Regions from separate parts of the Lysinibacillus sp. JNUCC-52 genome, predicted to be linked through region 1. Evidence: riboswitches for the same ligand, from Rfam matches in the RefSeq annotation. Region 1 holds a riboswitch; each other region holds the start of a gene.
The links. A riboswitch is a leader RNA that binds a small molecule or an ion and turns the genes downstream of it on or off. The one in region 1 is predicted to bind cobalamin.
Positions count from the first base shown of each region.

Region 2: it holds a riboswitch for cobalamin, as region 1 does, so the genes downstream of both, JNUCC52_RS16220 (FecCD family ABC transporter permease) here and JNUCC52_RS06475 (glutaredoxin family protein) in region 1, are expected to answer to the same signal.
Region 3: it holds a riboswitch for cobalamin, as region 1 does, so the genes downstream of both, JNUCC52_RS01485 (hypothetical protein) here and JNUCC52_RS06475 (glutaredoxin family protein) in region 1, are expected to answer to the same signal.

Region 1 covers NZ_CP065546.1:1,232,703-1,239,678, reverse strand. The annotation lists gene JNUCC52_RS06495 (ABC transporter substrate-binding protein) at 1-245, shown strand, start outside; gene JNUCC52_RS06490 (FecCD family ABC transporter permease) at 269-1,297, shown strand; gene JNUCC52_RS06485 (ABC transporter ATP-binding protein) at 1,284-2,078, shown strand; gene JNUCC52_RS06480 (ferrochelatase) at 2,156-3,061, shown strand; cobalamin riboswitch at 3,622-3,797, shown strand; gene JNUCC52_RS06475 (glutaredoxin family protein) at 3,918-4,142, shown strand; gene nrdI (class Ib ribonucleoside-diphosphate reductase assembly flavoprotein NrdI) at 4,139-4,498, shown strand; gene nrdE (class 1b ribonucleoside-diphosphate reductase subunit alpha) at 4,495-6,588, shown strand; gene nrdF (class 1b ribonucleoside-diphosphate reductase subunit beta) at 6,576-6,976, shown strand, end outside.
Region 2 covers NZ_CP065546.1:3,271,573-3,278,548, reverse strand. The annotation lists gene JNUCC52_RS16240 (S-layer homology domain-containing protein) at 1-1,293, opposite strand, end outside; gene JNUCC52_RS16235 (endonuclease Q family protein) at 1,407-2,576, opposite strand; gene JNUCC52_RS16230 (hypothetical protein) at 2,648-2,818, opposite strand; gene JNUCC52_RS16225 (heme ABC transporter ATP-binding protein) at 2,920-3,702, opposite strand; gene JNUCC52_RS16220 (FecCD family ABC transporter permease) at 3,708-4,754, opposite strand; cobalamin riboswitch at 4,902-5,097, opposite strand; gene JNUCC52_RS16215 (YdhK family protein) at 5,275-5,838, shown strand; gene JNUCC52_RS16210 (response regulator transcription factor) at 5,890-6,576, opposite strand; gene JNUCC52_RS16205 (HAMP domain-containing sensor histidine kinase) at 6,583-6,976, opposite strand, start outside.
Region 3 covers NZ_CP065546.1:243,570-250,545, forward strand. The annotation lists gene JNUCC52_RS01460 (ABC transporter substrate-binding protein) at 1-686, shown strand, start outside; gene JNUCC52_RS01465 (ABC transporter permease) at 676-1,644, shown strand; gene JNUCC52_RS01470 (ABC transporter permease) at 1,641-2,453, shown strand; gene JNUCC52_RS01475 (ATP-binding cassette domain-containing protein) at 2,446-3,195, shown strand; gene JNUCC52_RS01480 (ABC transporter ATP-binding protein) at 3,210-3,935, shown strand; cobalamin riboswitch at 4,057-4,241, shown strand; gene JNUCC52_RS01485 (hypothetical protein) at 4,501-5,274, shown strand; gene JNUCC52_RS01490 (elongation factor G) at 5,465-6,976, opposite strand, start outside.

The DNA of each region.
Region 1 (6,976 bases):
AAAAAATTGTGGAACGTAACCCAAAAGTAATTATGCTGATTACGCATGCAAATCCAGCGACAGTAAAAGAAGGGTTTGAAAAACAATTGAAAGAAAATGCAGCGTGGAAAAATTTAGATGCAGTAAAAAATAATCAGATTATCATTTTACCAGCAGAGCTGTTTGACAATCCCGGTACACAGGTTGTTGAAGCCATTGATTATATGCGAGAAGTTTTAAAGACAGCTGAAGAAGCTGTGAAATAATTCTTTTATAGCGGGGTATAACGATGATAATAGAAGAGGAAAAATATGCACACCCGCTTGCTAAAAAACGAAGAATGGCGTTAATTTTGTTACCAATACTTTTGGTCATAGTGAGTGTCGGTAGCCTTATGATTGGCCAAGTTTCGTTTTCAGTAAGTGAAGTGTTTAATGGAATTATTAGCTCAGAAGATACAATGGCACGGCGAATTGTGTGGGAAATCCGTATGCCCCGTATACTAACAGGTATGATAGTAGGCGTTTGTTTGGCTATTGCAGGTTCGATTTTACAAGGTGTTATGCAAAATCCATTAGCTGATCCAGGGGTTATAGGAATTACATCCGGCGCGGGCATTATGGCGGTGGCTGTAATGGTTGTTTTTCCTGGCTATATCATATATTTACCTATTGCAGCCTTTTTAGGCGCTTTTGTCGCCGCAATGATTGTGTATTCTTTATCGGTGAAAAAGGGTGGTACATCCCCAATGCGAATAATTTTAGTGGGTGTAGCCATTAATGCACTTTGTGGTGCAGGAACAAATGCACTTATGATTTTGTATAGCGATCGTGTACAATCTGTCCTACCATGGTTGTCGGGTGGCTTGACAGGTGTTGGTTGGGTGCAATTTAAAATGATTATTTACTATGTTCTTGTAGCACTTATATTTTCAATTTATGCAATTAAACATATACGTATCATGCGTTTAGGAGATGAAATGGCAAGCCTTTTAGGGCACAATGTAGAACGCAGTCGATTCTTTTTAATTGCCTTAAGTACGTTATTGGCGGGAATTGCAGTAAGTGTTGCTGGTTTAATTGGGTTTGTAGGTTTAGTTGTACCACATATTTTGCGACTAATTATTGGTGGAGATCATAAATATTTACTACCTACTTCCGCGTTGGCTGGTGGCTTACTTGTTGTGTTTGCTGATACAATAGCGAGAACCGTATTTGATCCTATTGAGTTTCCTGTAGGCATTTTGCTAGCATTCGTTGGTGGACCGTATTTCCTTTATTTAATTCATAGAAAGGGGAATTCCATTGCTACGAACTGAGCACATACAGTATCAACATGAGTTCACTCAATTTCGATTAAATGATATTAACCTGAAAATTAATGAAGGGGAAGTTGTAAGTTTAATAGGTCCGAATGGCTCGGGGAAATCAACATTATTACGTGTAATATCACGTCTTTTAAAACCAAATAGTGGGACAGTTTTTTTAAATGAGCGTAACATTCATGAAATGAAGTCTAAAGAAGTAGCTAAAACACTAACGATGCTCCCGCAAATGAATAATCATCAATTAGATTTAACAGTGCGTGAGTTAGTAGAGTTTGGGCGTCATCCACATAGCGGAGGAAAGACGGTCCTGTCTAAAGAGGATAAAGAAATTGTTGATTGGGCGATTGACGTAACTAGACTGAAAGACTTACAAAATCGGGTACTACCTTCGATGTCTGGGGGTGAGCGTCAACGTGCTTGGATCGCAATGACTGTAGCACAGCATCCCAAAGTGTTGCTTCTAGATGAACCAACAACATATCTAGATATTGCACACCAATTAGAAGTGATGGAGCTTGTAAAAGAGTTAAATCAAAAATACAATATGACCGTTATAATGGTGTTACATGATATTAACCAAGCGGCACAAAATAGCGAACGTCTGATTGTATTAAAGAAAGGCAAAATCTATTACGATGATTCACCACATTGTGTATTATGTAAAGAAATGTTTCAATCAATTTTTGAAATAGATGCGGAAATTTATATGCAAGACGGAAATCCAATCTTTACGCCGATAAAATTGTGCTCAAGTTCTTGTGAAAAATCGTAGGCTATTTTTAAAAAGAAATTAGAACTAAAACTACAACACTATATACATTAATCTATTGAAGAAAAGGAGACTAAAAAATGATTGGTATAATTTATTACGCATATGGCGCACCGAAATCTTTAGACGATGTAACACCTTATTTTACACATATAATGAAAGGTAAAACACCACCACCTCATGTAATTGAAAATGTGACGGCACAATTTAAAAAATTAGGTGGTATTGATCCATTAGCAGCAAATACGGGACGTATTGCTAAAGGGCTGGAACATGCTTTACAGCAACGTGTAACAGAGCCTGTAAAAGTATATAACGCATACAAACATACAGAACCTTATATTCCAGATGTTGTTAACACAATGCTTAGAGATGGTATTACAACTTTTATAACACTACCTGTAAATCCGATTATGTCTACAGGGGCATCAGCGTTTCATGATGAAGTTAGTACGTTATTAGCTTCTCATGACGTTAAAGTTATCCATGCGAAAAATTGGCATTTAAATCATGATTTACTTGCTGTTTATAAAGACCGTGTTCAACGTGCATTTGAATGGATTCCTGCTGAAAAACGAGCACAGACGCATGTTTTATATACAGTCCATAGTCAGCCTATTGACCCTGAAAGAAACGAGCACTATGTGCGCCAGTTTTCCGAATTAGCCGAAGCCATTTCTAAAGAAGCACAAATTGCGAACTGGCATGTTACATATCGAAGTGGTCATGGGAAAGGTGACTGGCTAGGTCCAAATGTAAAAGATAAAATTAATTCATTGCAAGGCGAGGGTGCTCAAGGTATCGTCACATGTGAGCTTCTTTCACTTTCAGCGGATATTGAGTCCTATTTTGAAGTCGGATATGAATGTCATCGATTATGTGAGGAACTGCAAGTTGAATTTGCACAATCGGAGTTTCCAGGTGATAGCTATGATACCATTCAAGCTTTAGCTGCCATTGTCGAATCATTTATTCCCGCACAATAACTGAACAGGTTAATAAATTACGATTAACTATTGTAAAGTCTATATTGCCATCTGATGTCGATATTCCATTGATGTCAGATGGTTATTTGTTTTATATCAATATAGCGAACAGAATAGCCACGAATAAATACACTTCATTCTAATCTGAACTAGCATAAATGATATCTAACAAACGGCAAATCTATTTTAATATTTTTTTGTGTGTATAATGAAAAATTGAATAGAAGTTATAGGGCTTACGATAGTGGCTAAAATATGATAACAGCTATAAAATTATATAAGTACATATTAAATATAATACGCAGTTTAATTTAGGCTTCAGTAGGTAGAATAATAATTGCTTAACATTTGATAAAGCTTATCATGGAAAACCGTCTATCATTCTTTAGAACTATTGACGATATTATTAATTATACTAACCTAGCTAGTCATTTTTCATTTATTAACCGTTTGTTGTTCCTAAAGAAAATAGTGAAAAGTTACACTATAAAGAATTCGCTTTTCTTGATTTACTTTTTACTTGAAGGATGGTACACTTAATTGTGTTCAACAACAATATATTGTGTTAGTTTTATATAGGTACTACTATATGTAGTTTAATAGGGAAGTTCGGTATATCCGACGCTGTCCCCGCAACTGTTAAGCTGACGATGATTTAATCCACTGTGCATTCGTATGGGAAGGATATCAGAGAATGAAGCAAAGCCAGGAGACCTGCCTATAATAAAACAATTCAACCTTTCTTCGGGGAATAAGAAATGGGGACGTGACGATTTTTTTGTTTTTTTACGTTTCTAACTTAGGCTGTCTCTCCCAAGAGATAGCCTTTTTATATTATGAAAAGAGGGAATTTAAAATGAAACTTTATACGAAAACTATATGCCCAAAATGTCTTTGGGTCAAATCGGAATTACAACGTGCAGGACTTGAAGCAGAAATTGTGAATATTGATCACGATGAGCAAGCAAAACAAAAAATTATGGACGCAGGTTTTTTAAGTGTGCCTGTTCTTGAAGTAAATGACACATTTATAGGAGATGTCAAAGAAATTGTTTCTCAAATTGAGATGATTGCAATATGATCGTTTATGCTAGTCGTACAGGTAATGTGCGAAGTATTGTGACGAAATTAGATGGGGAATCTATTGAAATTTATGATGGATTGTTGCTGACTGAGCCCTTTCTATTAATTACATACACGGACGGCTTAGGTGATATTCCTGCAAAAGTAGCTCGCTTTTTAGAGCAAAACAAGGAATATTGCAAGGGAGTAGCTGTAAGTGGTAATAGTAATTTTGGGCACCATGTGTTTGGTGGAGCTGGCGAAAAAATTGCAGAAACCTACCAGGTCCCGCTAGTGCGTAAATTAGATTTACGTGGATATCAGGCTGATTATGAAGTAATACAAACGTTTTATGAAACGAGGGTGAAGGGATGAAAACATACTTAAAGCTTAATAATGAGGTGCTTAATCGCTATAGCACGACGGGTCAATTAGAGCTTGAAAAGGACCGTGAAGCAACACGCCGTTATTTTTTAGAATATGTAAATGTGCGTCTACGTTATTTTATTGATATTGAGGAGAAAATACGCTATTTAGTCGATGAAGGTTATTACGAGAAAGAGTTTATCGACATGTATGAGATAGATTTTATTAAACACTTATACAAAAAAGCATACGATTACAATTTCCGCTTCCCATCTTTTATGAGTGCAAGTAAATTTTACGATAGTTACGCAATGAAAAGTCGTGACGGGGAAGAAATTTTAGAAAAATATGAGGATCGTATTGTTATCATCGCTTTATATTTAGCACAAGGGAACACGGTTTTAGCAGAACGTTCCGTTGAAGCAATGATGGAGGCGTATCAACCAGCAACGCCAACCGCATTAAATAGTGGAAAAAAAGCGCGTGGCGAATTAGTAAGCTGCTTTAAACTTTCAATGGATGATTCAATGAATAGTATTGCTGAAAATATTGGTTATTGTTTAGAGCTATCACGCCTTGGCGGTGGAGTAGGGGTAAACTTAACAGATTTACGTCCATTAGGAGATCCAATTAAAGAAATTTTAAATCGTGCAAGTGGTGTGATTCCAGTTGCTAAACTTTTAGAAAATTCCTTCAGCTATTCCAATCAGCTTGGACAACGTAACGGCTCTGGCGTTGTCTACCTAAATATTTTCCATGCTGATATTGAGAATTTTATTTCATCGAAAAAGCCAAATGCTGATGATAAAATCCGACTTGCAACGCTATCAACAGGTATTATTATTCCAAGTATTTTCTTTGAACTGATGAAACGTGATAAAGATATTGTGTTGTTCAGTCCATATGATATTTATAAAGAATACGGGAAACGAATGTCTGAAATTTCCATTACAGAGATGTATTATGAGCTACTAGATAATCCTAATATCCGTAAGATTAAACGCTTGAATGCGCGCAGATTATATACAGAAGTGAAAAAAGCGCAATTTGAATCAGGCTATCCTTTCGAAATCTTTGATGATAATGTCAACGATGTACATCCACTCAAAAATATAGGTCGTGTAAAAATGTCGAACCTATGTACAGAAATTTTACAAGTACAAGAAACAAGTATCATTACTGACCAAAATGAATCAAATGAATACGGACTAGATGTATCGTGTAACTTAGGCTCAATTGATATACATGCCGCAAGTAAAGTAAGTGATTTTGGTACATTAGTAGATACAGCAATGCATCTTTTAACGAATGTGTCGCAAATGACGAACATCACGAATGTACCGCCTGTAGCTAAAGCCAATAAGTTAATGCATTCTGTAGGGCTTGGATGTATGAATCTGCATGGTCATCTTGTTACAGAAGGGATTATGTATGGCTCTAAAGATTCAATTGCTTTTATGGATAGCTTTATGGAAGCGATGAACTATTATTCACTTAAATCATCGATGGAGATTGCTAAGGAACGAGGCGAAACGTTCTACCGTTTTGAGGATAGTGATTATGCGTCAGGCGTTTATTTTGATCAATATGTTAATAAAATTGAAGAAGAGCTTTCACCAGTTGTATTAAAAGCATTAGGAAATATTCCAATCGTGACATCGAAAATGTGGGAAACATTAAAGCAGGATGTTATGGAATATGGTTTATTCCATTCTTATCGTCTAGCTATTGCACCAACTGGTAGTATTTCATATATTCGTAGCTGTACAGCTTCAATTGCACCAAGTACGGAGCGTGTAGAGGTGCGTGATTATGCGGATAGTCGAACAATTTATCCAATGCCACATTTAACAAATGACAACAGTCATTTATATGTGGAAGCATATGATGTGAATCCATATGATTTAATCGATTTATACGCAGCATCTCAAAAACACGTAGACCAAGGGATTTCGATGACGCTGTATGTCACGGATAACTGGACAACGGAACAGTTAGCGAAAATTTACATTTACGCTTGGGTAAAGGGAATTAAATCAGTTTATTATGTCCGTCAACGTTTGCAAAGCTTAGAGGAGTGTGTCGCATGTCAAATATAATTTACGAAGCGGTCAATTGGAATAAGTCAACGAGTGAACTCGCACAAGTATTTTGGGACCAACAATGGAAACAAATTTGGTTTCCAGAGGAAATTGCGGTAAGTAAGGATATTCAGCAGTGGAAAAACTTCGAACACCAAGATACGTATAAGAAAGTATTTGCAGGCTTAACATTACTTGATACAGTTCAAACGAATATTGGGATGAACCGTGTTGCTGCATATACATCGGACCTTCAAGAAAAGGCTGTTCTTACTGTATTTGATGCTTTTGAAGCAATCCATGCAAAATCTTATTCTTATATTTTCACAACGCTTTGTACAAATGAAGAAATTGACGCGCTATTTGAATGGGTTAAGAAAAACGAATACCTACAATATAAGGCAAA
Region 2 (6,976 bases), 2.0 Mb from region 1:
TGTTTCTGCATCGTAGCTTGCAATATCTATGAATGGAGCTTTGTCTTCCGTTGTTAAACCTAAGCTTCTAACGAGCATTGCTGCTGCTTGGGCACGTGTTATATTTTGTTCAGGTCTAAATGTTCCATCGGCATAGCCCTTTAAAATGCCTGTTTCAGCTGCTTTTTGTATAAACTCCGTTGCCCAATGATTTTTTATATCTAGAAATTGGACTTTACTACCTGTTGTAAATGTAGCAGTTGGACTTTGAACACTTTCGTTACCAGCCGCGTCTAGCGCTTTTATAGCAACTGAATAGGCCGTATTTTCTGTTAAACGATCAAGCGTAATCATCAATTGCTCAGCATCGACTGTAGAATAGAGCTTATTATTTACATAAATATTGTATTGCGTAACACCTTCATTATCTGTTGCTGCTTGCCATTTTACCTTTGCCGCCGTACTACTTTCAACATTGACTTGAATAGCGGAAGAGGCATCCCATAGTGGACTTGCTTTTATAATTGGTAAAAATGCTTGATTTGCCACAGCTAGATAGCCTGCTTCACTTAAATGAATGTTTTCAGGATTTGGCAAATAAGTCGGTACATCTTTTGCTACAACGTCTAAAGTCGGCACAAATATTGCACCTGCTTTTTCTGCGGTTGTTTTAATAGACGCATTCATAACACCTAATAGCATTTTAAATTGTGTCTGTAACTCTTCATTATAATAAGGGAAAGAATTATAGTATCCCATCACGTAAATTTGTACTTGCGGATTCAGCTTTTTAATTTCCGCTAAAATGGCGGCTATATTTTGTATAGCTTCTTGTGATGCCTTTAAAATGGCTGCCGTATTTATACCAGTTGTAGCTGCTTCCTTTATAATTGGTAATAAATCATTTGCACCAGCCGTTAACGTAACCAGCTCGGCTTCTTGAATCGATGCTCTAAGCTTTGCATGATCATTTGTATAACCAAACCCGTTCACAGGTTTTTCTACATCACCTTGTAAGTCCGCCAAGACATTTTTCGTTGTATAGCCTGAATAGGCAAAACCTTTATTATACGAAGTTAACAAACCCTCTTGTTGCAATGCTTGTGCAACAAAATCTGTATACCCAAGGCCAATGCCTCCAACCTCATTCATACCGTGTGCCAATGAATCACCTAGTGCTACATAATCTGCTTGTACGACCCAGCTTGGCGCAATGTCATCTTGCTTATTTTCTGCATTTGCTCCTACAGGGACTATTACCTGTAAAGCTAGTACACTAGCAGCTAAAAAACGAAATTTCTTTGTAAATTGCATATCCCCACTCCTCCTGCACATCTAATAATTTCAATTTTACTAGATTGAGGATAAAAATGGGAACAATAATAGTAAATTCCTGAAATTGCCCTCTATACTCCTAGTGATCTACCCTATTCAGGCTGAACCTTTCCGTAGACGCCACCTCCACCAACTGCAATATTTAATTGTCCTGTTCTTGCTAAATCAATCATTTTAGCAATTTTAAGCGGTACAATTTCTGCAAGCTGCTCGGTAGTAATACGATGTAGAATTGCCATTTCTGTTCCGAATGCACGAATTAATCTATCCATCATTTTCGGACCTAAACCTGGTATAAAATCAAGCGGTACTTGATGAATATACGGTGGTCTCTCACGTTCAGCACTATCTGGATCAGATAGTTCGATAATTCGACTTGCAACACCTTTTACAATTTGCGAACTTCCACATGACTTACAAATGGTATCTTCATCGTTTAACTGTTCACCACATTTAGCGCATACTGTTTGATGATATTTGCCAAGCAAAGGGTTTAACCCATAATTCGCTACTACGGCACGCCCTTCTTGTTCATGGAGTGCCATCTTTAATTCGTTAAAATTAGCTGCTTTTAGTCGTAGTTTTTGATATTCACGGGCAATTTTAACAAGTGAATGGGCATCAGAATTAGTTACAAATGTATACTGCTGAATTTCTCGAATGTTTTTTACCATGCTGGTATCAGAGCTTAAACCAAGTTCTATTGCATCTATAAGCTGTGGATCGAATACTTCCGTTAAACTGTTGTGAACGCCTCTTCCAAATAAACTTTTAAATGGGGTAAAAACATGCGCAGGGATAAAGAGACCTCCCAATTCCCGAACTTTTTGTTGTAGTACGCGTCCATCACAATAAATACGTTGTGAACTTAAATGAATATTTTTCATAAAGCCTTTCATCCAATTCGAAAAATCCGCCATCACTTCGATAGTTGGAAAATAAGCTAACACATGAATCGGGCCCTGACAGTTACTATCATAAATTTCAATTTCCGAGCCTGGAATAAGCGTCGTTTCTTGAAAACGAAGTCCCCCTTCTGTTAGCTCTTCTAGTTCACCTCGTTGTATCATCATCGTCATCTCAGCAAGCACCTCTGGCGAATGACAGTCTATAATACCAATTATATCGAGCCCTTTTTTTGCACTTGCCATCTCTAAAATGCGCGATAATGTTAAAGTTTTACTTCCTGTAATCTTTACTGCCCGCCCACTCATCGTTCGACCAATGTGAATATGTAAATCCGTATAATAGTCGTGAAACATGTATACAGCTCCTTTTTTGTTTCATTATAAAATAAAAAAAACCTTACATTGCTGCAAGGCATTTTCATGATTTAAGATGGATGGTTTTGATGTGTGCCATTATCCGTCTCGTATGAACCTGAACCTTGGTTTGGCGTCGTCGCTGCATCATAAGCAATTAAAGTAACGCCAATTTTCTTTTCTAGCTCATTAATTTTTTCTAGCTGTGTGTCATCTAATTGTGCAAATTTAATCTCATCCATATTCGTCACGCATCCTTTCAAAAGTAACGTTCCCCGAATATCTCACAACTATACAAAAATTAAATTGCAAAAATCTTCTGAATTGTTTCGGTGACTGGCACTTATGTAGTTTTCGTGAATTGATCTGATACATAAGTTAAATAAGGTTTGCCTGTCAGTGGGTGTGTTTGAATATCGGCGTAAACGCCAAAAACATCACGCAATAGTTTAGGCGTTAATACTTCCTCTGGTGTGCCGTAATGAACAATACTTCCTTGTTGTAAAACATAAATCTGATCACAATACATAGCTGCCATATTTAAATCATGTAAAGCAGCGACAACAGTTAAATGAAGTGTTTGAATTAAGTCCATTAATTGTAATTGATGCTGAATATCTAAGTGATTTGTTGGCTCGTCTAATATAAGCACTTGCGCCTGTTGTGCTAATGCACGAGCGACCATTACTCTCTTTTTTTCCCCTCCAGAAAGGGAGCTAAAGCTGCGCGTCTCTAAATGGGTAATACCTGTTTGCGCCAATGCCTCTTTGACAATTTTATAGTCTTCCTTGTCGTCCATCTCAAAAAGCTTCTTATGTGGCGTTCTTCCCATGCTCACCAAATCTCTCACTTTAAAATCAAATAACACAGGTGTTTCTTGACTCACAACGGCTAATCTTTTTGCAATCACTCTACTTGATTGCTTAAAAATATCTTCCTCATTTAATAAAACTGTTCCACTTTCAGGCTTTAATAAACGATACATATTTTTTAATAGTGTGGACTTTCCACTACCATTAGGACCAATTAAACCGACAAATTGCTTTTCTTTTATTTGAATGCTTACTTTATCTAATATGCGCTGATCATGAATGGAGAATGATACATGCTTCGCCTCTAATGTCATAGCCTTTAATCTCCTTCACCAAATGAATAATTGTTACGGCGTAGTAGCCAAATGAAAAACGGTCCGCCACAAAAGGCAGTAATGATTCCAATAGGCATTTCCTCTGGTGCGATTAATACTCGCGCAATCGCATCCGCCCACACTAAGAAAATACCTCCTAATAATGCACTAATAGGGATCACGTATTTATAATTAGATCCTACAATTAAGCGCACAATATGTGGAATGATTAAACCGACAAACCCGATGGAACCACTTACTGCAACAAGCACACCTGTTAGTAATGATACAAGTAGTATCAGTTGAATTCGAAATTGTTGAAGATTAACACCTAACGTGACTGCCGCTTCTTCTCCAAGTAATAATAAATTTAAATTTCGATAATGTAGCCAGAGCAAACTAAAGACGATGAAAAATATAATGGCCGGAATGAATACATTACTCCATTTTGCGCCTGCAAGACTTCCTAGCATCCAATACATAACGGCTTTTATACCGCCCTCTTCCTTGGACATCATTAACATAAAATTGGAAGTTGCAGACAATATAAATGATACCGCCATCCCCGCTAACAGCAAACGGAAAATAGAAATACGTCCCCCTACACGTGATAAGAAAAATACCAACACAATCGCTATAAAGGAACCTAAAAAGGCTGCTACTGAAAGTGCGTAGATACCTAAAAATGAAAAAGCACCTAAAATAATGACAGCCGTAGCTCCGACTGTCGCTCCTGAAGAAATACCTAAAATATAAGGATCCGCAATTGAATTACGGACAAGTGCTTGCACAGCCGCGCCAGCAATAGCTAAGCCTGCTCCAACAATGGCGGCAAGTATGACACGTGGGACACGTATTTGCCATATAATAATCTCCTGTGAGCGACTCCAATCAGGCTCTATCGTATTTGGGAAAATTAGAATTTTCGAGAAAATAACCTTCCAGACATGTAGCGGTGTAATTGACACAGATCCAATCATAATAGCAGCTGTCATAGAAGCTATCAGCACTAAAAGAAGGATCAATGAAAAGTACATAAATTTTTTGTTCATTTGTTTATTAACTCCTTATCAATCATGATAAATACGAAGCAATAAAAAAGGGTATTCTACGCAATAATGCATAGAAATACCCTAGGTTAAACAAAGTTGGAGAAGTATCCATCAATTGTCCGTAATTGCTTGCATCCTCGTGGGCATTACAGGTAAAACTAATTGGCAGGTCTCCTGGCTTCGATTCTACGTAACTATGATTGCCTTCCCATTCCTTAAAGCACAGTGGCTACTACATCATAGAACTCCTCGTTACAGTTGCGGGACAGCGTCGGACTTACACCGACTTCCCTTTTAAGTGGCACTCATTAACAAGTGTCACACCAATAGTATCTGAAATTTTAAAATTATGACGATTCTATCATACATAATTATGCTAGTCTATAGCTTCTTTCATCTAGGAATCAATCTTTCCTCTTTTCAACTTCATACATATAAATTTTCGTAGAAAACCTTATCCATAATTTCTGCACATTTACTTGTTACATTAAAAACAATAAATAGTAAGGAGGAAATTCATATGATATTCAAAAGAAATTTATTTCTCGGTTTCATGGCGGCAATCACTTTACTAATACTTTCAGCTTGCTCTAAGGATACAGTCGAGTCACAACCTGCTAATAGTGAAGTAATGGATCATGGCGAAGAGATGGATCATTCAAGCTCTGGTGATGTTCCTTCTACTTTAAAAACTGCTGAAAATCCTAAATTTCCAGTAGGCACTACTGCTGTTATTACGGAAGGACATATGTCTGGGATGGAAGGAGCAGAGGCAACGATTGTTGGGGCATATGATACAACAGCCTATATTGTTTCCTATGAACCGACTACTGGAGGAAAGAAAATAGAAAATCATAAATGGGTTATACATGAGGAATTAATAGATCCTGGTGATGCCCCGTTGGCTCCAGGCACAGAAGTTAAAACAACTGCATCGCATATGAAAGGCATGGAAAATGCCACTGTTCACATTGATGAAGCAGTCCAAACAACCGTTTATATGATTGATTACCCTTCAACAACTACAGGGGAAGAAATGAAAAATCATAAATGGGTTACAGAAGACGAACTAGCGTCCAAATAAAAAATCAACCTCTGACGGTTATTCCTTCAGAGGTTGTTGCTAATTATTTGTCTAATATTTTTTGTCAGCTAGCTTATGCCATTTATAGCCGATTCCCCATACTGTCTGTAAATAATCATCTACAGGAAAGCCACTTTTCCGTAGTTTATCCCGTAAATTACGCACATGTGAATCAATTGTTCGATCTTCAATTGTTACATTATATCCCCAGACAGTATTAATTAAATGTTCTCTTGAAAAAACTTTATTTTGATATTCAAGAAATAACGCTATCATGGCAAATTCTTTTGGCGTTAAAAGAATATCCTCTTGGTGAAAAGACAATTCAACGGATTCTTTATTTAATCGTAGCCCTTCAAAAACAACTACTGTTTCTTCTGTTTTTGTTCTTCTTAAAACTGCATGTATACGTGCTAATAACTCCTCCTCATCGAAAGGCTTTAACATGTAGTCGTCTGCCCCCATATTTAAGCCTCTTATAATATCAACCTGTTCCGCTTTTGCTGTTAGCATAATGATCGGCACATCCCAAAACTTCCTTATTTCCTGACATGCTTGCCAACCGTCTATATCAGGCATCATAATATCTAACAGTACTAAATCTACATGATGCTCTTCTAAATAGTCTAAAGCATCTTTCACCGTGGACATGGCTATGCAATAAAAAGAAGGTTCTAAATAAAGCGTTAGTAACTCTAACATTCTTGGTTCATCGTCAATTAATAATAATGTTTTCACTCGTTCCTACCCCTTAAATAATAATTCAAAAGTAGTCCCTTTGTTTTCTTCACTAACAACGGTCACTTCGCCTCCGTGTGCATGGACAAGCTCTTTCACAATAGAAAGACCTAATCCCAAACCGCCGTATGCACGCGCACGAGATTTTTCAACTCTATAAAAGCGTTCAAAAATATAAGGTAATTCCTTCTTCGGTATCCCCTTTCCAGTATCTTTCACAATCATTTTTAATAAGTTATTGTCTCTTTTTACTATAAAGAACGTTGAATCTCCTGAAGAGCAATAAGCTAAAGCATTATTTAACAAATTCAAAATAATTTGTTCTAGTCTTACTGCATCCGCCATTAATGTTAATCCCTCATCACATTGAACAAAAAAGTGGATTCGTTTTTCCTGAAAT
Region 3 (6,976 bases), 990 kb from region 1:
CAGGCATAGTTAAAGGCATCCTACATGGGTATGGGACAGAAGCTTATTCGCCACTTCAAAAGCATGCCTATGTAAACGAAAATATTGAACATTATACTTATGATGTAAAGAAAGCAAATGAATTGTTAGAAAAATCGGGATGGATATTAGCAGACGATGGGTTCCGCTACAAGGACGGTAATAAGCTTGCCTTTACCATTACGGCACCAATTACAGATTCTGTGCGTGTCAATATGGCGAATTATGTCGCTCAAGGCTATAAGGAAATTGGGGCAGAGGTAGAAGTAGCGGCACTTGATTGGAGCAATATCGTGATTGAAGAAACGGAAGCGTTTATGGTGGGATGGGGTAGCCCATATGATGCGGACCACCATACGTATAGTTTATTCTATTCGGGTGAATCGAGCGTAACAAGTGCGGGCTACAATTATGGAAGCTATGCCAATGCAAAAGTAGATGCTTTGCTTGATGAAGGACGAACAACTGTCGATCCTGAAAAACGCAAGGAAGTCTATATGGCATTACAAGAGGAGCTAGCAGAAGATCCACCGTTCGCTTATTTTGCCTATGTTGATGCTGTTTATGGCATTAATAAAAATATTAGTGGTGTGAAAGAGCGTATTTTAGGTCATCACGGTGCTGGCTTCTTATGGAATGTCGAGGAGTGGAAATGGAATGATCGCTAAGTGGATCGGGAAGCGAGTGATAATGGGGACAATTGTCCTCATTATCGTGAGCTTCCTCTCTTTTTTCATTATGCATGCTGCACCTGGCAATCCTGCTGCTGCTTATTATGGAGGCAATGCTCAAACATTAACAGTAGCTGAGCAACAACGAATTGAAAAAGCGTTTGGCTTAGATAGGCCAGTGCTTCTACAATATGGTACTTGGTTAGGCGAAGCGGTAAAAGGAAATTTAGGCTATTCTGCCAAAGAGGGAAGACCCGTCATAGCGATTTTATTAGAAAGGTTACCTAACACATTACAGCTAGTGGCGCTCACATTATTTGTCGTTACAATTGTCTCTACTTGGCTAGGTTTACGGGCAGGAATGAAGGAAGGTTCTTTATTGGATAGAGGATTATCCATCTTTAGTATAGCAAGCTCTGCGATTCCTCCTTTTTGGCTAGGTATTGTCTGTATAATAATTTTTTCGGTACAGCTTGGTTGGTTTCCTTCTTCAGGTATGAATGATGTGCGTGGTAATGGAGGTTGGCTTGATCGTTTAAACCATATGGTGCTTCCACTAATTGTTTTAGTATTTTCTCATGTGGGCATATTCGCACGCTTTTTACAGGACAGTGTTAAGGCAGAGAATCGTAGTTATTATGTACAAGTTGCGCGTGCAAATGGCGTTCCAGACCGACAAATAAGAAAACTCATACTACGGAATTCTGTTATTCCGTATATCAATTATATTGGTGTGACGATTCCTTCATTCTTTGGTGGTTCCATAGTAGTTGAAACACTTTTTGGCTGGTCAGGATTAGGCTCATTGCTTGTGAAATCCGTTATGGTTAAGGATTTTCCTGTACTTATGGGAGCCATTCTGATTATTGGTGTTGTGGTGGTCATTTGCTTATTTGTAATCGACGTTTTAATGATTTGCATCAACCCAAGATTGAGAAGAGGAAAATTAGTATGAGAAAACAACGGAAGATGCCACTCGTTTGGCTTGCGCTTCTTTGCATTATATTAGGAACTACCATCTTCTCCTCACTGTTGGCACCTTTTGAGCCAAATGCAATGGATATGAATCATATTTATGAAGCACCAAATCTTACACATATACTTGGTACAGATCAGCTAGGCAGAGATGTTTTATCACGGATACTTGTTGGGGGGAAAGTTACGCTTTTCATCGCCATAGTGTCAGTCGTAATTTCAAGCATTATAGGCATTATCTACGGTGGTATTAGCGGTTTTGTTGGGGGTGCCATTGATGTCATTATGATGCGCATTTTGGAGGCCTTTTTAACGATTCCATCCTTAGTAATTGTACTTGCCCTGCAAGCAATTATGCAAGGAAGTGTTTGGCGAATGGCCATGATTATAGGTTTCACAGGTTGGTTTGTTACAGCTCGAATCGTTCGCTCTGAGTTTATTCGCTTAAAGGAAATGGAATTTGTCCAAATGGCTACAATGTTTCGTACCCCATTATGGAAAATATTATTTGGTCATTTATTACGAAATAGTGTGCCTGCTATCTTTGTCGTGACAATATTTAACTTCGCAGGTGCGATTTTTACGGAAGTGTCTTTAAGCTTTTTAGGCATCGGTGTGCCGCCAGCAATCCCGTCATGGGGAACGATGCTGTACACAGCGCAAAATGATTTACTTGTTGGGGCTTGGTGGATCGGTCTTTTTCCTGGAATACTGATTTTTGTGACGATATTATGTGTACAAGCGATCGGGACCACTTTCAAACAAGGAGGAGAACGATCCCATGTTTAGTATCGATAATCTAACTGTTCAAGTGAACGATAAAAACCTCATCCACAATATTTCGTTAACTGTCCCGAAAGGCGAGATTACCGCAGTTATCGGTGAAAGTGGCAGTGGGAAAAGCACAACAATATCAGCTATTTTAGGGATGCTCCCGCCGCAAACTGAGGCAATGGGTGCAGTTTTCTTTAATGGGGAAAATATGCTGACGATGTCAAAAAAAGATAGGTTGTTATTAAGGTCAAAGCATATTTTCACGATTTTTCAAGATGCCACAAATAGCTTTTCACCTACGCAAAAAATGAAACAACAATTGTATATGTTTACTGCCTTACGAGTGGGTGATGACAAAGAGAGGTTTCTCTCTAAAATGACCGCTATATTAAAGGAGTTAAACTTATCAGTAGATATATTAGAAAGCTATCCATTTGAGTTGTCAGGTGGTATGCTACAACGCTGTATGTTAGCTTGTGCATTGTATAATGAGCCAGACATATTAATAGCAGATGAACCAACTTCTGCACTAGATATGCTGCATCAACAACACTTTATAACATTATTAAAAAAACTTCATGCGCAGCTAGGGACAACTATTATACTGGTTACTCATGATTTAGGGGTTGCTGTTTCACTAGCGAATAACATAGTAGTGATGAAAGATGGAGAAATCGTTGAGAAGGGGCAAGCGACAGAAATTTTTGAGCAGCCTAAACATCCGTATACGCTACGGCTTGTCGCAAATCATTTTTAGGAGGCGTATATGTATTGCTTCAGGTTGAAAATATAAGTAAAAGCTTTCGAGCAGGTCAGCAAGTATTAGCAAATATAAATCTTTCTGTAGGAGAAGGTGAAATCGTCGGTCTAGTTGGAGAGAGTGGCAGCGGTAAAAGTACTTTAGCGAAAGTCATTATGCAGCTAGAGTCAGCTAATAAAGGGACCGTCCATTTTCAACAACAACACATCACTAAGAAAAATCGAAAGTCCTTTTATGAAAATTGCCAAATTATATTCCAAAATGCAAGTAATGCTCTAAACCCTATGTGGACAGTCAAGCAACTATTAAGAGAGCCATTGCAACATCAAAAAGTGGTGACGGACAGCTATTTACAAACGATGCTTGCGAAAGTTAAGTTATCAAACGATGTTTTATATGCTTTGCCCTCTGAACTTAGTGGTGGTGAGAAGCAAAGAGTAAATTTATTACGCTCAATTCTTGTAGAACCGAAATTGATAGTGTGCGATGAAATTGTTTCAAGCTTAGATCGTTTAATTCAGCGAGAAATTATTGATTTATTAATGGCGTTGAATAAAGAAAGAAACATGGCTATTTTATTTATTTCGCATGATTTAAAAGCTGTTTCTTATTTAAGTGAACGGATATATGTAATGAGAGCTGGAGAAATTGTCGATGAACAGCACAAGGAACAAGATGGATTTCATTTCACTGATAGCTATGCACAAAAGCTATTCCAAGCAATGGAAGGTGAATAATATTTCGTTTTTTCGCAGCAGAAAACAATTAGATACCGTTTTCTGTTGATTGACTTTAAAATTCCATTACTTTACAATATGATTTAATAGTATACTAGTGAGTTTACTATTTATCTCAACAAAATAGCGTGTAGTAATAGGTGTAAATTGCGTGCAATTTACTGAAAAGGGAAGTCGGTGCGAGTCCGACACTGTCCCGCAACTGTAAATGTGAGTTTTCTTTTCGTATACCACTGTTAAATGACGGGAAGGGGAAAAGAAGCTGTGACCATAAGTCAGGAGACCTGCCTGTTACGAGTACACACCATAACCCTACGAGGAATAGGAGGTGGCATGTTGACAAAGCAGAATGTTCTGTTCGTCACAGTACGTCAAACGACCAATACCAAAGGAATTAAGGATATACGGCATCGAGCCAAATATCTCCCATTGGTTCATTGTTTGATGCTGCTTGATGAATGATAATGATTAGCTGAACGACGGATTTCCTCTCAAAGCAGGAAATCCGTATTTTTATGTGATCGCAACATTTGTTTTGAAAATATGTACGAACTGAGGTGCACGTATGACGAATATTCATGTATGTACAACACAAGAAAAGCAATATGTAGATATGAAGATTTGTAAACTGTCACGAGTTGAAGTTGCCAAGCAGCCTAAAACTAGAATGGTCATTGAAGCTCTTGTTGATCAGTTTTTAGCATCAGGACTTATTCGTAACGAACGTTTATTTAATCAAATATTTTTTAACAAAGATATCATTTGGATTCAAAATGAGGTGTATGACGGTTGTCTTTTTGCTAAAGCAAGCGTGGCGGACGAGCTCAAAACGAAAAAGAACGGCTTTATGATGTACATGCCAACAAATCCAATTGTTTATGAGGTCAATGGTGAGGCGTATCATTTAATAACACGTATTGATTCGATTCGTGCGAAACCAAATTTAGATAGGCTGAATATAGAGCCGAAACCTATTTTAAGTGCTGCGCGAGTCAATGATTTACTATGCTCAATGGTTATGCGTTTTTATATTACCTATTTAGAAGACTTGTCGTTAGTCGTTCATACAAATCAAGATACTAATAAAATATTAGATTTAATAAAATATGTAAAGCATGAATACCAACACTTTCTTGAAAGTGTGAAAGAATTAAATGACTATCATTTAAATTGGCACCCACGAGGTAATGGTCATCAATTATTGCTTCAACTGATCGAGCAATTACAAATTTTAAAGAGTAAACCTGGCACGGTTCTTGTAGATTTTACGAATAGTAATGGTTATGTAATTGTGGAATCGGCAAATAGCTTTGTTGCGAAAGTAAAGAAAGCTTTATAGGAAATATAAAAGGCATCGAGATGTTCTCGATGCCTTCAGTTATTTTTTAAGGAGAATAATATTGATGGATATTGCGGATAACTTTTGAAACCGCCGATAAAAGCCTAGGAATCGCCGATAGAACCGTTGAAACCGCCGATAAACCACTAAAAATCGCTGTGTTGCTATAGAAATGTGTGTCGTTGTTTAATTACAAGCAATGCATGGCTTCTTTTGCGTCATACCAAGGAACGGAATAGCCCTTACCCTTCGCACAAAAAATACTAGACGATGAATAGTCGGGATCAGCTTGCTTATTGTAATTGATTTGCGCTATTACTTCTTCACTATTATGGCATTTATCATAGCCATCAAATTGTAACGATATTGATCCTTTGCCGTTCGTATAAGCAGCGAAAGTAGTACTATAATGCATAAATGTTGCAACAGGAACGCGTCCTGTTAATGTTACTTGTTCCTCTGTTAAGACGGGTGCATCAAATGTACCGTCTGCTTGCTGGATATCGTTCATCATACGACCGATAAAATCATTCGATGCTTTCAATTTGAAGCGATAATACGGTTCAAGCAATATATTTTCGGCTTGTTCCAGCCCTTGTCGAAGTGCACGGAAAGTTGCTTCGCGGAAATCGCCTCCCTCTGTATGCTTGATATGGGCACGTCCTGTCAAAAGGGTGAAGCGTATATCCGTAACGGGGGAGCCTGTTAAAAGACCGTGATGCTCTCGCTCAAATAGATGTTTTTCAATTAGTCGTTGATTGCCAACTGATAAATCATCAGCATGACAAGCGTTAACAAACGTGTTTCCTGTACCTCGAATATTTGGCTCCATTAATAGGTGAACCTCTGCATAATGTTTTAACGGCTCAAAATGACCGTATCCTGTTACAGTTGTTGCAATTGTTTCCATATATAAAATTTTAGGTTCACCAAAAGTAATAGTAAGTGAAAAGCGACTTTTTAACACTTCAGCAAGCACTTCAAGCTGAATAACACCCATAATATGTACATGGATTTCTTGAAACTTCTCATGCCATACGACGCGCAACGACGGTTCTTCGGCTTCGAGCAAACGGAATACTTGTAATACTTCTTTTATATGCTGCTGCCCATCATACTGTACTTTAGCTTGTAAAGTCGGCACTAGCTCATATGGCTGAGGAGTCATTGTACTACCTAAAATATCACCGATTTTTGCTAGACTTAGCCCTTTTACAGCGAAAATTTCTCCAGCTTGCACTTTTTGTGTTGTGACAAAACGACTTCCATTATATAAGCGGATTTCAGTTACTTTTTCAGTCATATCACCAAATGTAAAGTCTTGGCGTGTATGTAAAGTTCCTTCTAAAGCTTTGATAAAGGTTAAACGTTGCATGCCATCATGACGGATTTTAAATACTTCACCTTGAAATGGTCGTTGATGGTCGAATTGCGTTTCTGTAAGTAGGGGTAGCTGTGATAAAAATTCTTTTATTCCAATATCCTTTAAAGCAGCACCAGTAAAGCAAGGAAATGCTTGCTCTTGTTTAATGAACTTTTGCAACTGCATTAGGCATGTTTGTGCATCGAGAGTTTCTGTCAAAAAGGCATCGAGTAGTTGTTCATCACGCTCAGCTAGCCACTCAGCAATGTGGTTTGGTACGTAATCTGCACACAATGGATCGTTTATTAAAAGTACATGCTCCGAACATTCTTTTTGAAG